Regions from separate parts of the Streptomyces sp. NPDC053069 genome, predicted to be linked through region 2. Evidence: riboswitches for the same ligand, from Rfam matches in the RefSeq annotation. Region 2 holds a riboswitch; each other region holds the start of a gene.
What was found. Region 2 has a riboswitch for cobalamin ahead of ACIGXP_RS05980 (ribonucleoside-diphosphate reductase subunit alpha). Riboswitches for the same ligand answer to the same signal wherever they lie in the genome.

Region 1: linked by a shared signal. The riboswitch ahead of ACIGXP_RS10505 (HoxN/HupN/NixA family nickel/cobalt transporter) and the one ahead of ACIGXP_RS05980 (ribonucleoside-diphosphate reductase subunit alpha) in region 2 are both predicted to bind cobalamin.
Region 3: linked by a shared signal. The riboswitch ahead of ACIGXP_RS24825 (prenyltransferase/squalene oxidase repeat-containing protein) and the one ahead of ACIGXP_RS05980 (ribonucleoside-diphosphate reductase subunit alpha) in region 2 are both predicted to bind cobalamin.

The regions. Positions count from the first base shown of each region.
Region 1 covers NZ_JBITZN010000004.1:137,498-142,583, forward strand. The annotation lists gene ACIGXP_RS10495 (glycoside hydrolase family 13 protein) at 1-543, opposite strand, end outside; gene ACIGXP_RS10500 (ArsR/SmtB family transcription factor) at 637-981, opposite strand; cobalamin riboswitch at 1,060-1,250, shown strand; gene ACIGXP_RS10505 (HoxN/HupN/NixA family nickel/cobalt transporter) at 1,279-2,358, shown strand; gene ACIGXP_RS10510 (nucleoside hydrolase) at 2,355-3,365, opposite strand; gene thrS (threonine--tRNA ligase) at 3,448-4,662, opposite strand; gene ACIGXP_RS10520 (hypothetical protein) at 4,989-5,086, shown strand, end outside.
Region 2 covers NZ_JBITZN010000002.1:510,422-515,507, reverse strand. The annotation lists gene ACIGXP_RS05990 (hypothetical protein) at 1-500, opposite strand, end outside; gene ACIGXP_RS05985 (NACHT domain-containing protein) at 551-3,253, opposite strand; cobalamin riboswitch at 3,390-3,564, shown strand; gene ACIGXP_RS05980 (ribonucleoside-diphosphate reductase subunit alpha) at 3,688-5,086, shown strand, end outside.
Region 3 covers NZ_JBITZN010000011.1:16,185-21,270, forward strand. The annotation lists gene ACIGXP_RS24810 (XRE family transcriptional regulator) at 1-149, opposite strand, end outside; gene ACIGXP_RS24815 (hypothetical protein) at 418-1,269, shown strand; partial or broken gene ACIGXP_RS24820 (phosphotransferase) at 1,377-1,697, opposite strand; cobalamin riboswitch at 1,757-1,883, shown strand; gene ACIGXP_RS24825 (prenyltransferase/squalene oxidase repeat-containing protein) at 2,000-3,208, shown strand; gene ACIGXP_RS24830 (SCO2322 family protein) at 3,205-3,846, shown strand; gene ACIGXP_RS24835 (CbiQ family ECF transporter T component) at 3,833-4,954, shown strand; gene ACIGXP_RS24840 (ABC transporter ATP-binding protein) at 4,951-5,086, shown strand, end outside.

The sequences.
Region 1 (5,086 bases), on a different contig from region 2:
GGGAGCGAAGAGGTGGAGGTACCACTCGCCGTCCGGGACGCGCTTCCATGCGCTGCCGCCGAACACGGACTGCCAGTCGCTGGGCGGCAGTTCGCCGTGCACGCCCCGGCCGGGGCGGAAGACATAGCGGCCGCGGGCCGGGGAGCCGGGGGCGGAGCGCAGGGCCTCCTGGAACCAGGGGTGCAGATGCGAGGTGTGGTTCGGGACGATGTCGACGACGACCTTCAGGCCGAGCCGGTGGGCCTCGCCCACCAGGGCGTCGAAGTCGTCCAGGGTGCCGAGGCGGGGATCGACGTCCCGGTGGTCGGCGACGTCGTAGCCTCCGTCGGCCAGCTCCGACGGGTAGAAGGGGCTCAGCCACAGGGCGTCGGCACCGAGGCCGGCGACGTGGCTCAGGCGCTGGGTGATGCCGCGCAGGTCGCCGAGGCCGTCGCCGTCCGCGTCGGCGAAACTGCGGGGGTAGACCTGGTAGATGACGGCCTGACGCCACCAGTCGGGGTTCTTGGAGGAGAGGTCCGGGGAGCGGTCTGCCACAGGGGCCATACGGGATCCCTTCAGGGGGAGGTGGACGACAGTACAAATCTGTCCACATGACCCGGAAAGGGAACCTTCGCATGGGGGGCCGAGGGGAGCACCTCAGCAGAGGTCCAGCACCGTGCGCAGCTCGGCGTCCACCACGCGGTAGCGCACCACCCGTCCCTGTTTCTCCCCGGCCACGACGCCCGCCGCCCGCAGCAGCCGCAGGGCCTGGGAGACGGCGGGATCGTTCATTCCGGTGGCCACGGCAAGGTCGGAGACGGCGAGCGGGCCGGTGCGGTGCAGGGCGAGGAGCAGGGCGAGCCGGTTGGCGTCGGCCAGCAGCGAGAAGCGGCCGGCCCAGGTGCGCACCCGGTCCGCGTCACCGATGGCGGCGATCGCCTCGCACACCCGGTGACCGTCGATGGTGCGCCGGTCGGCTCGGTCGGCAGGCACGAGATGCATGGCGTCATCCTCGCAGGTGGCTTTGTGATCTTGAATACCTGCACGGGTGCGCAGCTATGCAGTGCACCGCTCCCGCCCGTACGGTGGGCGGGCCGTGGTGCTCGGGAAGTCGATGAGAAGTCGACGCGGCCCTCGCCACTGTGACCGGGGAGTTCCGGTCCCGTCCGGCAGCAGCCGGGCCACTGGTCGGTCGTACGGCTGGGAAGGCAGGGACCGAAGAGCGCACCACCCCGTAAGCCAGGAGACCGGCCACGGCAGCTCACGAAGTGATCCACGAGGTGCTGGAGCGTGAACCCGATGGCCGATGCTGCTTCCTTCCGCTGGCGGCGCGAGGACACCCTGAAGACGGCGGGACTGCTGACGGTGATCGTCGCCCTGCACGTCGTCGCCTTCGGGATCCTCTTCCTGCTGGTCGTGCCCGAGCACTACAGGGTCGGCACCGACGTCTTCGGGATCGGCCTCGGCATCACCGCCTACACCCTGGGTATGCGGCACGCGTTCGACGCCGACCACATCGCCGCGATCGACAACACCACACGCAAGCTGATGGCCGACGGGAAGCGGCCGGTGTCGGTGGGGTTCTGGTTCGCGCTGGGGCACTCCAGCGTGGTGGTCGTGCTGGCGGTGCTGATCGCCGGCGGTACGCAGCTCGCCGGCAAGGTGATGGACGAGCACTCGCGGACCCACCAGGTGCTCGGGTTCCTGGGAACGACGATCTCCGGCACGTTCCTCTACCTCATCGCGGCCCTGAACCTGGTCGCTCTGGTGGGCATCCTCAGGGTCTTCCGCGCGATGCGCGGCGGGGCGTACGACGAGCGGGAGCTCGAACAGCACCTGGACTCGCGCGGTTTCATGAACCGGATCCTCGGCCGCCTCACCAAATCGATCAGCCGGCCCGGCCAGATGTTCCCGCTCGGTTTCCTCTTCGGGCTCGGCTTCGACACGGCCACCGAGGTCACGCTGATGGTGATGGCCGGTTCGGGCGCCGCCGCCGGCCTGCCCTGGTACGCGGTCCTCTGCCTGCCGCTGCTCTTCGCCGCCGGCATGAGCCTGTTCGACACCCTCGACGGCACCTTCATGAACTTCGCCTACCAGTGGGCGTTCTCCAACCCCGTCCGCAAGGTCTTCTACAACCTCGCCATCACCGGCCTGTCCATCGCGGTCGCCTTCGTCATCGGCACGATCGAGCTGGTCGGGGTCCTGCACGAGAAGTTCGGTCTGCACGACGGCGTCACGGGCTGGATCGCCGGACTCGACCTGGACAACGTCGGCTATCTCATCGTCGGCCTGTTCGTGGTGGTGTGGGCGGCGGCACTGTCGTACTGGCGCGTCGCGCGGGTGGAGGAACGCTGGACGGCGAAGCCCGCCGCCGACTAGGGGGTGTCGTTCGGACGCCGGGATGATCCGAACGCCACCCCCTGGCGCTCCACGGTCTCCAGGTACAGCTTCACGTACCGGTCCACGTCGACCTGCAACGCCACGTCCACCAGGGCGTGTTCGCGCTTGCCCTCGTGGATCTCGGACTCGCCGGGGCGGGGGCGGCGGTCGACGATCGTCTGGCCCCGGGTCGGGCCCGGGGCCAGGGAGACCTCGACGGGCAGGAGCCGGGTGGTGATGCCGGCCGGGTCGGCGACCGCGCACACCGCGCCCGCGTCGCCGAGGCCGCCCGCCTCCTCCGCCTCCGGGGCCTCTCCCTGCGTGGTCGGCCGGTGCGCGAGGAGTTCGCCGGCCAGCCGGGTGCCGGGGTCGCTGCTCGTGCGCAGCCGGTGGACGTCCGGGGCGTCGACGACGACCTGCATGAAGACGTCCAGGCCGTACATGGTGATCGGCACCCCGGCGGTGAGCAGGATCGCCGCCGCCTCCGGGTCGTGCCAGACGTTGAACTCGGCGACCGGCGTGGCGTTCCCGACGGCGACCGCGCCGCCCATGAAGACGATCCGCTCGATGTTGCGGGTCACCTCGGGGTGGGTGCGCAGCAGCAGGGCGATGTTGGTGAGCGGTGCGGTGGGGATGAGGGTGACCGGGCGGGGGGAGGCGAGGATCTCACGGCGCAGCAGGGCGACCGCGTCGAGGTCGACGGGGGTGCGGGTCGGCGCGGGCAGGCCGAGGTCGCCCATGCCGTCCGAGCCGTGCACATGCCGGGCCGAGCGGGCGGGTTCGATCAGCGGGCGTTCGGCGCCCCGGCCCACCGGGATGTCCGGGGCGCCCGCCTGCTCCAGCACGGTCAGGGTGTTGCGGACCACACCGTCGACGTCCGTGTTCCCGGCCACGCAGGTCACGGCCCGCAGGTCCAGGCCGGGGTGGCGTACGGCGAGCAGCAGGGCCAGGGCGTCGTCGACGCCGGTGTCGCAGTCGATGATCACGGGGATGGGCTGACCGGTCACAGCGGGCTCCTTCGTCGTACCGACGCTCAAACCCTAGATCAGCACCCGGTGATCGGCCCCATGACGCCGGGTCCGACCGCGATCAGTCCCACAGCGCGGTGCCGCGTGCGGCCACCCGGGCGCTGATCGCGGCCAGCAGGTCCGGCACCGGCAGCGCCCCGGGGCGGCGGCCGTCCCGCAGGCGTACCGCGGCCAGCCCCGCCCCGGCCTCACGGGCGCCGATCACGGCCTGGTACGGCACCAGGCGGGCCGCCCGGATCCGGGCGCCCAGGGTGCCCTCGGCCGGACCGGCGAGCTCCGCCCGCAGCCCCAGCTGCAGGGCCTGCCGCACGACCGCCGCCGCCTGCTCCTCCTGCTCCTCGGCGACCGGCAGGACCATCAGCTGGACGGGGGCCAGCCAGGCCGGGAAGGCGCCGGCGTGCGCCTCGACGAGGTGGGCGACGGCCCGCTCGACGCTGCCGATGATGCTGCGGTGCACCATCACCGGGCGGTGCTTCGCGCCGTCGGCGCCGATGTAGTGCAGGTCGAAGCGGGCCGGCTGGTGGAAGTCGATCTGCACGGTGGACAGGGTGGACTCACGCCCGGCCGGGTCGGAGATCTGTACGTCGATCTTCGGGCCGTAGAAGGCGGCCTCGCCCTCCGCCTCCTCGTACACCACGCCGGACGCGTCCAGGACCTCCCGCAGCAGCTCGGTGGCCCGGCGCCACAGTTCCGGATCGGCGACGTACTTCCCGCCCTCCCCGGGCAGCGACAGCCGGTGCCGTACGGCCTCGATGCCGAGGTCGGCGTAGGCGCGGGCGATCAGCTCCAGCGCGGCGCGGGCCTCGTCCACCGCCTGGTCCAGGGTGCAGAAGATGTGCGCGTCGTTGAGCTGGATGGCACGGACACGGGTCAGACCGCCGAGGACACCGGAGAGTTCGGCGCGGTGCATGCCGCCCAACTCGGCAATCCTGAGCGGCAGTTCGCGGTAGCTGTGGGAACGGGAACGATAGATCAGGGCGTGGTGGGGGCAGAGGCTGGGTCGCAGCACGACCTCCTCCGCACCGAGTTTCATCGGCGGGTACATGTCGTCGCTGTAGTGGTCCCAGTGCCCGGAGATCTCGTACAGCTCCCGTTTGCCGAGCGCGGGCGAGTACACGTGCCGGTACCCGGCGCGGCGTTCGGCCTCGCGGATGTACTCCTCCAGGGTGTGCCGTACGAGCGCGCCGTCGGGCAGCCAGTACGGCAGGCCGGCGCCCATCAGCGGGTCGGTGTCGAACAGGTCCAGCTCACGGCCGAGCCGGCGGTGGTCGGGCAGACGGTCGTTCACGGGGGTCACTCCTCGGTCGGAGAGGCGGGAGAGGCGAACGCCCCGTGACAACCAGAAGCCCCGGGGCGTTCGCCCCGGGGCTTCGATGCTGGTCAGGTGTCAGCGCGCCGGGACGGTCTCCGGCGTCGTCGTGCTCTTCGGGCACTGCTGGGCGCGCTGCATGGGGGCGACCGTAGCAGGCAGTGAAGCCGCAGGTCGAGGCGTTTTCGGCGGGCCGCTCACCCGGACGGACCCAAGCGCTGGTGAGGCGGGCGGGGCGGTGGTGCCGTGAGAGCAGGCACCCCGTCGGCCGCAGCCCAGGAGGCACCTCTGACATGATCGATGCGATACGCCTCCGTGGCCTCCCGCTCTGGCTCACCGTCGCCGGCCTTCTCGGCCTGGGCGGCTGCGCGGCGCTCGGTCTGAAGCACCC
Region 2 (5,086 bases):
TCGTCGGGGTACCCGTCCCGCTCCATCAGGTTCAGCATGATCAGCACGTCTGCGACGAGGCGCTGGGCGCGCCCGTCGAGGGTGCTCCACCCGACGGAGGGCGGGATCCACAGGTTGTGCTTGCGGTAGCCCCGGTTGACGACGGTGCGCGAGCCTATGTTGTCGGTGACGGTCTTCTCGTCGATCCAGAGGAAGCGCTCGGGCTGCCCGGTCTCCAGCGCCATGGCCACCAGGTCGCCCGCCTCGGCGACGAACGGATGCAGGACCCGCTGGGGCGCTTCGCCGTTCACGCCGGGGCGGCCGGGAGCGCCGTTCACCGTGCCCGCCATCGACAGCCAGCGCTGCACCGTCTGCACCGCGCTGGACCCGCCGATCGCCCGGGACGGCGCACGCGACCGGTCGCCGTCGTCCTCCTGCCACAGCGCGCTGTCCGCCTCCTGTTCGCGGCGTCCGGTGCAGTCCGGGAGCTCCCACAGACACAGCGCCTGAAGCAGGGTCACCTGGGTGTACCAGCACCGTGACTGCTGCAGCACCGTCTCCGCCTGCCGGATCAGATCGGCTCGGCTCCCCGGGTACGAGTCGGGATGGCGTTTGCGGCGGTTGGCCGCGAGCTTGAAGCCCTGGGCCAGCGCGGCTTCCAGGGCGAGCGGCAGGTCGGGGGGCCATGGGTGTACTTCGGGTCGAGGTGGCGCAGCCACTTGGTGAGGCGGTCCCGTGCCTCGTCCCGGTGGGCGTCGTCGACGGAGCCCAGGAGCATGGGGATCATCCAGGCCCGCATCACGAACTCCCTGAACAGCTTGATACGGGCCTCGCGGTAGTTCCGCTTGATCTTCCTCCGGTCCTCCTGCAGCCGGTAGATCTCCTCCCGCGAGAACCCAGAGTCGGCCCTCGCGTTCCGCATCCTCTCGGTCCAGTGCTGGTAAGCGTTCCTCTTGCGGGCTCTCAGCCGGCTGACCCGCTTGTTGTACTCCCTGACCGGGTCGTTGTTCAGGCCGATCCTGTCCCGGATCACTGCGAACGCGTCGGTTCCGCCGCTGCCGAACTCCTGGGCGGCGGCCAGCCGCACGGCGTACGAGCGCTCCGCTTTGCCGATCTGGAAGAGGTGGTCGTAGAGCTGCATGGTGTCGGTCTTCTCCGAGACCGCGCGCAGTGCCGTGCCGAGCTGCTTCAGCAGTCCGAGCTTCGCGTCCTCAAGGGTGCGACGGTCGCCCTTGATGGCGCACCAGCGTTTGTGCACCTCCGCGACGATGTCGCCGAGCAGTTGCGGCCGGGGTTCCATGCTGTCGATCTCCAGGGCCGCCGCGTACAGATCGAGGGCTTTGGGGTCGTCCGTGCGGCGGTTCGCGGCCGTGAAGAGCCGGTCGGCCATGGTGCGGCCGTACACGGGAGCCTGCCGCACCCTCTCATCCCAGTACTTGTGCACCTCGGCCCCGATGCTGCCTCCCCTGGCCGACTGTTCCACCGCCCGGTCACGGGAGAGCAGCACCAGGGCGATGAGCAGCTCACGGCTGGGCCCCGGCGGCTGCAGCGCCTGCTGGACGAGCTCGCCGGCGGAGCGCTCCTTGAGGTACTGCAACATGCGGAACCCGAAATAGGCCTGGATGATGCTGTGCGGGAAGCGGACCCTCTTCTCGAAGCTCTCCACCAGCTGCAGCTTGTCCGCATGGGCCGCGAAGCGGGCGAGCGCGGCCTGGCATTGGCCCATGTTCCCCTTGGCCAGATGCTCTCTCTCCTCCTTGCTCAGGTGCTCGCAGAGCGTGTTCCAGATCCGCTCCCGGTGCCACTCCGAGAAGGTGTTCCCGCGCTTGCCGTACCGGTCGAAACGGCGTGCCCTGGTCCGCAGGTGGTCCGCCTGGGCCCGCGTCCGCCGCGCCGGACCGGGGTGGACGTCACTGTCCAGCAGCTCGGCGAAGCCGACCTCCAGCTTGTCCTGGAGCAGTCCGATGCACGCGAGCGCGGAGACCACCTCGACGGTGTCCTTGCGTTCCCGGGGGCTCAGCTCGACGTCCTCGCGCAGCCGGCCGTCGCTCATGGCGTGGGCCCAGGTCTCCAGGAGCCACAGCCGGAGCGTGCTGCGGTCCCAACTGCGGGTGTCGAGCCGGTCCTTGTCGTTGCGCGGACGAACGCGTTCGAGGTCGCCGTGGTGGTGCAGTTCGCGGGCGATCTGCAGGTAGATCGGCGATTCGGTGACCTCCGCGGTCTCCACGATCCAGTCCACGCGGCGCTCGTCCGTCTCCGGGACCCGCGCCTCGACGAAGTGCAGCGCCGACTCCTCGCTCAGCGGCTCCAGCTCCACGATCGCGGCGGGGGTGCTCTCCAGCGGACTGTGCGGCCGGGAGGCGATGACGAGGGGCAGCTTCTCCTCGTGGGCGCGCTCGATGGCCCTGCGGATGATGTTGTCCCGGTCCTCCTGGAAGCGCTCGTCGAGGATCGCTTCTTCCAGGCCGTCGGCGATGACGACCACCTTGTCGTCGGCGAGCAGTTGCTGCCAGATCCGGTCGCTCTTGGTGCGCGCCAGAATGCCGTGAGGCGCTTCCTCGGCGAACCGTTGCCTGGCCATGCGCTCGAAGTTCAGATCGGCACCGGTTGCGTCCCTCAGCCGGATCGGCACGGGAACGGCGTGCTGCCGGGCCAGCAGCTCGGTCAGCCGCACCAGGACGGCCGTCTTGCCCGTGCCGACACCGCCGACGAGCAGATAGGGCCGGCGGGTCTCGCGCTGCCGCAGCCTCTGGGCGATGACCCGGGCGACCTCCTCGCGGCCCACGATCTCGGCCATGTCGGGCCCGGCGGTGAGCACCAGCTTGCGGGGGTGCTTGCGCGCCTTGGCGACGTAGCGCCGCTTGCTCCAGCTGTACCAGAAGAACAGGAAGAAAGCGGCGGCCACCGAAGCGGCGAGAAGCGGACCGACGAAGCGGAGCACGGAGTCGAACCCGGTGCTCGACCTCCTCCGCCACTGCTCGAACGCGGTCGTGTGATGGGTGAACAGGATCCAGAGACCTTCCGCGGCCCAGGCGAGGAGTGCGGTCAGGAGGATCAGCCACACAACCCGGATCGCGTTGGTGTACGAGAACCACCTGCGCCAGTTCTTGGGGCGGGTGGTGTCCCGGCGGGCCTCCAGCTTGATGGTCAGATGGTGCCAGTGGACCAGGAAGAACCGCCTGACCCGGCGCCACACGTGTCTCGCCTCCAGCGTCGCCATCGGCGCGCTGCGAGGCCGCACCTTGCCCGGCGGATGACGGACGATCCTCGTCATGGTGCGTTCTCCTTCCGAGGCCGGCTCTCGGCACGAAGGACCCGCGGGGCACCTTCTTCCATGGAAACACTCCAGCCGGGCCCTGCAACTCGGAAGTTGACCCTCCGAAGCCACCGCACCACACAACAGACACAACATCTGGGGGTGACCTGACAGCCCGGCACTAGATGTATGCTCATCCTCGCTGTCGCCGCAGGGGAATCCGGTGCGAATCCGGAACTGTCCCGCAACGGTGTACTTGTGTGTGTCCGTTCCCTGAACGCCGTGCACAGGAGTCAGTCCGAGGACCTGCCGACAGCGCACCCGGCCGTCCGGCCGGTGTGCCCTGAGACGTCCGGGCCTCGTGGAGTGGGCCGGTGGACGCGACGCCGTGTGCGCTCGTGGCTGCCCCCGCCCTCCGCCAGGCCCCCGTGCCGAGCGAGGGAGAGCCCCACGTGACCATCGCGCCAGCAGACCCGGCTTCAGCCGACGGCCTGGAGACCGACGGTCCCGGTGCCGCGCTGCTGCGGACCCTGACCGAGCTGACCGCCGACCTCCCCGACACCGACCCCGGCCGGGTCGCCGCCGCCGCCCTGCGTGGCCGGTCGGCGAACGCCGACGAGGCGGAGTTGCGGGAGCTGGCCACGGAGGCCGCCGCCGGGCTCATCTCCGAGGACCCCGCATACTCCCGGCTGGCCGCCCGGCTGCTGACCCTCACCATCCGCGCGGAGGCCGCCTCGCAGGGCGTGACGTCCTTCACCGAGTCCGTGGCCGTGGGACACCGGGAGGGGCTCATCGCCGACCGGACCGCCGAGTTCGCGCGGGTGCACGCCGCGCGGCTGGACGCGCTGATCGACACGGGCGCCGACGACCGCTTCGGCTACTTCGGGCTGCGCACGCTGCACAGCCGGTATCTGCTCCGGCACCCCTTCACCCGCAAGGTCGTCGAGACCCCCCAGCACTTCATGCTGCGGGTCGCCGCAGGCCTCGCCGAGGACGACAGTGTCCGCTCCCTGGACGAAGTCGCCGCGCTCTACCGGCTCATGAGCCGCCTCGACTACCTGCCGTCCTCCCCCACGCTCTTCAACTCCGGCACCCGCCACCCCCAGATGTCGTCCTGCTACCTCCTCGACTCCCCGCTGGACGAGCTGGACTCCATCTACGACCGCTACCACCAGGTGGCCCGGCTCTCCAAGCACGCCGGCGGCATCGGTCTGTCGTACTCCCGGATCCGCAGCCGCGGTTCGCTGATCCGCGGCACCAACGGGCACTCCAACGGCATCGTGCCGTTCCTGAAGACCCTGGACGCCTCGGTGGCGGCCGTGAACCAGGGCGGCCGGCGCAAGGGCGCCGCGGCCGTCTACCTGGAGACCTGGCACTCCGACATCGAGGAGTTCCTGGAGCTGCGCGACAACACCGGTGAGGACGCCCGCCGTACGCACAACCTGAACCTCGCGCACTGGATCCCGGACGAGTTCATGCGCCGGGTCAACGCCGACGGACAGTGGTCGCTGTTCTCCCCGGCGGACGTGCCGGAGCTGGTGGACCTGTGGGGGGAGGAGTTCGACGCCGCCTACCGCAAGGCCGAGGCGGCGGGGCTCGCGAAGAAGACGATCCCGGCCCGCGAGCTGTACGGCCGGATGATGCGCACCCTCGCGCAGACCGGCAACGGCTGGATGACCTTCAAGGACGCGGCGAACCGCACCGCCAACCAGACCGCCCTGCCCGGCCATGTCGTCCACTCCTCCAACCTCTGCACCGAGATCCTGGAGGTCACGGACGACGGGGAGACGGCGGTCTGCAACCTGGGGTCGGTCAACCTCGGTGCGTTCGTGAGCGGCGGTGACATCGACT
Region 3 (5,086 bases), on a different contig from region 2:
GCGAGCAGTTCGACGACGACGTTCACGGGGATGCCCGTGCGATGGGACAGGTCGGCCACATCGAGGACTTCCGGCAGCCGGCCGGGCCTGCCGGTCAGCTCGCCGAGCCGGTCCAGGACAGCGGCCAGCGAGGCGTAGGCGTCACTCACCGAGGTCCCCCCTGGCGTGTCGTCCGTTCGGTGGCTGGGCTGACGGCGAGGCTACCCGGTCACTCGTTCGCCGACCAGACGCGACAACGCTTCCTGCTGAAGATGGCAGTAATCGTTGACAGTTGAGGGTGCGACGGGTGAGGATCACGACACAGAGAGCAAGATGCGACCCGCCCGGGTGCCCTAGACCCGCCCCGGGTGCCGTCTATGGGGGAGCGGCATCCGGGGTGTTTCTCTGTCCCGCTCCTCCTGCGAAGGTGGTGCGCCGATGCCGCAGCCCGTCCTTCTGCTCGGGGCCGGCCGGGCCGCACACGGCGGATACCCGCTGGCACGGATCGCCGCCGTACGCCCGGTGGTGCTGGCCGACAGCTCGGTGCCCGGCTGGGCGCGGCCCTTCCTGTCCGGCCATCTCCAGGCCGACCCGGCACGGGAGGCGGAGACCGCCGAGACGGTGGCGCGGTACGCCGCCCGGCATCCGGTCGCCGGCGTGCTGACCTGGAGCAGGGCACACCTGGCCGTGGCCGCGCGGATCGCCGGACGGCTCGGCCTGCCGGGCCTGCCGTACGAGACGGCCGCCGTCTGCGCCGATCCGCCGGCCTTACGGGCGCTGTTGCTCCGCAACCGGGTGGTGCCCACGGGACCGGAGGACACGGAGGGGCCGCTGGTGTCCGCCGAGACCGTCGTCCTGGACGACGAGGTCCGCATCACCGCGCTGACCCGTACGACGTCGCTGGGGCATTCCGTCCATGCTCATGACGCCCTGCTGCACAACCCGTTTCTCCGGCAGAGCGTGCAACGGGCGGTACGGGCGCTGGGTCTCACCCACACCGTCGCGCATGTGAGCCTGCGGCTGACCGGGCGAGGGCCGCGGGTGACCGCGGTCGCTCCGCACTTGCCGGGTGATCTGATTCCGTGGCTGGTGGAACGGGCGACGGGAGTGGATCTGGTGGGGGCGACGCTGGCGCTCGCGTGCGGGGCGGTGCCCGAAGTGACACCTACGCGGCAGCGGGCGGCGGCGATCCGGTTCGCCGACGGCGCCTGCCGACGGGCCTCGCGGGAGTACTGGGTCGTCGAGGGCGCGGATGCCCTGGAGTGCGAACGGGCCTTCGACGCGGCGTAGCCCGCCCCCCTCAAGGCAGTTGCCCCACCGCTCGTATGACGTGCTCGGCCTCTTCGAGGAGCTCCAGCTCCCTCGGCGTCATCGTCGGGTTGGCCGCCCTGCGCCGCCGCGACCCTGCCCGGTACGGCGTGCAGTCGCCGCAGCAGCGAGGCGAGCAGGGTGCCGGCCTCCGCCGCGCCGACCCGGCCCTCGCCGGGGGCGGTCAGCAGCGTCGGGCCGGACAGGCTTTTCAGCGTCAGATCGGTGCCTGAGCCGGTGGGTCGCCCCCGGGGCGCGGGACAGCCGTGCCGACGTACGTATGCCATCACGGCGCACGCGGCTGCCGCGTCCCCCCGGCCGTCGCGGTCCCGGCGCAGGACCCAGGCGTCGTCGACCTCGTACACATCGGCCGAACGGCCCGACCCCAGCAGTCTCCCCGTCTCCGTCATGGCCGTGACCCTGGTCACCGCTGTCCTGTGCCCACAGCCACTCCTCAGGGCGCTGAAGGCTGCCGGTAAAGTGGCGGGGTCGTCATCACACCCGTACGGGGGGAAGCCGGTGCAATTCCGACGCCGACCCCCATCCGTGAGCCGCTGTTCGCGGTGAGCCGGACTGCCCCGTACGGCACGTTGACCGGCTTGCGTGCGTCGGCCGCCCGCCGCGCACGGCACCGTCGAGGTTTACGGAGCCGAGCCGCCCGGGGCCACCCGCGCGCTGCCCGGCTCCCTGCAGGGAGAGGCAGTCGCCGACCATGAACGTCCGCCGCAGTGCCGCGGCTCTCGCCGCCGTAGGCGTGCTGGCCGCCGCCGCACCCGCCATGGCCGCCGGCCCGTCCCCGTCGCCCAAGGTCGCGATCCCGTCCGGGCTGTACGGCACGTCCGACCCGACCTACGACGGTGTGTGGCGCCAGTCGCTGACGCTGGTCGCCCAGCGGACCCTCGGCTACCGGCCGGCCGCCTCGGCCGTCGACTGGCTGGCCGGGCAGCAGTGCGGCAACGGCGCGTTCGCCGCGTTCCGCGCCACCCCGGACAAGGCCTGCGACGGCAAGGTCATGGTGGACACCAACAGCACGGCCGCCGCCGTCCAGGCGCTGCAGGCCGTCGGGGGGCACGACGCGCAGGTCCGCAAGGCCCTGGTCTGGCTGACGAACGCACAGAACAAGGACGGCGGCTGGGGGTACTCGCCGGGCGGCGCGAGCGACACCAACTCCACCAGCGTCGTCATCGGCGCGTTCGCCGCGGTCGGCCAGGACCCCGCTCGGGTGCGCACCGGCGGCAAGTCCCCCTACGACCTGCTGGCCGCCATGTCCGTGCCCTGCGACCAGGACGGCGGCGGTGCCCTCGCCTTCCAGCAGGACAAGAAGGGCAAGCCGGCCGCCAACGCGGACGCGACGGCGGCCGGGGTGCTCGGCGCGCTCGGCAAGGGGTTCGTCGTGCAGGCCGGCAAGGCGCCCGCGCACGCCGCCTGCAGCCGGGCCGGCCACCCCGGCCCCGCGCAGGTCGCGGACAACGCCGGCGCGTATCTGGCGGCGGCCGTCGCCAAGACCGGCCACCTGCAGTCCGTGCTGCCCGGCGCCAAGGACCGGCCGGACTTCGGCAACACGGCCGACGCGGTCGTCGCGCTCGCCGCGGACGGGCGCAGCGAGCAGGCGAAGGCGTCGTACGCCTGGCTGGAGAAGAACGCCTCCCAGTGGGCGGCGCAGAGCGGTCCGGCGGCGTACGCCCAGCTGATCCTCGCCGCGCACGCGGTCGGCGCACAGCCGGGTGACTTCGCCGGCACGAGCCTGGTCCGGTCCCTCAACGAGCTGGGGCCCGCCCCGCAGATGGCGACCGAGCAGAAGCAGAAGACGAAGTCCGACAGCGGTTCGAGCTTCGGTGTCTGGTGGTTCGTCGGCGTCTGCCTCGTCGCGGGCATCGGCGTCGGCTTCCTGATCAGCGGCCGGAAGAAGCAGCAGCCGTGACCGCGGTCCGCCGCGCCGCGAGCCTGCTGGGCGCCGTGCTCGTCCTGCTGGCCGGGGCCGGGCAGGCGCACGCCGTCGGCTACCGCTACTGGTCCTTCTGGGAGCGGACCGGCGGACACTGGACGTACGCCACGCAGGGCCCGTCGACGGCCCGTCCCGACGACGGCGCCGTGGAGGGCTTCCGTTTCGCGGTGAGCGCGGACTCGGCGGACGCGAACCGGCCGCGCGGTGCGACGGACTTCGGCACGATCTGCGCGGCGACGCCCGCCACGTCCGGTACGAAGCGGGTGGCCCTGGTCCTCGACTTCGGCACCGCCGCGGACGCACCGTCCGGCGAGACACCGCCGGCGCGTCGTACGGCGTGCGCGCGGGTGTCCGCCGACGCGACGACGGCGGACGCGCTGGCCGCGGTGGCCAAGCCGCTGCGCTACGACTCCAACGCGCTGTTGTGTGCGATCGCCGGCTATCCGAAGAGGGGCTGCGGGGAGCAGGTGGCCGCCGGCCGGAAGGCACCGGAACGGAGCGGCGGTTCGTCGAGCGGCCCCTCGCTGGGTCTGCCGATCGGCGCGGGTGTCGTCGCCCTGCTGGCAGGCGCGGCGGTGTGGCAGTCCCGACGGCGGCGAAATGTCTCCGGTTGACCGCGGCCCGTCCGTGGCTGGTCGCTCTCACCGGGCGCAGCCTGCCGCTGTTCACCCCGGTGCCTGGTGGCTCTGGTCGTTGAGCCTCGGTACCGCCGCCACCCGCACCACCAACCCCCTTCTCCTCGCCCTCCTCATATCCGCCTCCGCCTACGTCGTGGCAACCCACCGCACCACCACCCCCTCCTCCCACGCCTACACGGCCTTCGCGAGAGTCGCCCTCGCCGTCCTCCTCGTCCGCCTCCTCTTCGCGATGGCGCTCGGCTCCCCGATCCCCGGCACCCACACCCTCCTCACCCTGCCCGAAGTCCCGCTGCCGCACTGGGCACAGGGCATCCACCTGGGCGGCAAGGTCACCGCCGAGGCGCTCGTCTTCGCCGCCTACGACGGGCTGAAGCTGGCCACCCTGCTGATCTGCGTCGGCGCGGCGAACGCGCTCGCCAGTCCCACCCGGCTGCTGAAATCCCTGCCCGGCGCGCTGTACGAGGCCGGCGTCGCCGTGGTCGTCGCCCTCACCTTCGCGCCGCACCTCATCGCCGACGTCCAGCGCCTGCGCGCCGCCCGCCGCCTGCGCGGCCGCCCGGACCGGGGCCTGCGCGGTCTGCTGCAGGTCGGGCTGCCGGTCCTGGAGGGCGCGTTGGAACGCTCGGTCGCGCTCGCCGCCGCGATGGAGGCCCGTGGCTACGGCCGCACCGCCGAGGTCCCCGCCGGTGTCCGCCGTACGACGGCCGCGCTCACCCTCGGCGGCCTGCTCGGCGTGTGCGCCGGCACCTATGGGCTGCTCACCGCGGAGGGCGGCGCGTACGGCATCCCGCTGCTGCTCGCCGGTGTCGCCGCCGCGCTCGCGGGTCTCAGGCTCGGCGGCCGGCGTTCGCCGCGCACCCGGTACCGGCCGGACCCGTGGGACGCGCGGGCCTGGCTGGTCGCCGGCTCCGGTGTCGCCGTCGCCGCGCTGCTCACGCTCGCCTCGGCCCGCGACCCGGAGTCCCTGCACCCCGGTGTCGTCCCCCTGACCGCCCCCACGCTCCCCCTGTGGCCCGCCGCGGCGGTCCTTCTCGCCCTCCTCCCCGCCGTCGTCGTACCCCAGGCCCCCAAGGAGCCGTCGTGATCCGCTTCGAGGATGTCAGCGTGACGTACGACGGTGCGGCCGAACCCACCGTCCAGCGCGTGGGCTTCGAGGTTCCGGAGGGCGAACTGGTGCTGCTCGTCGGCCCGTCGGGGGTGGGCAAGTCGACGGTGC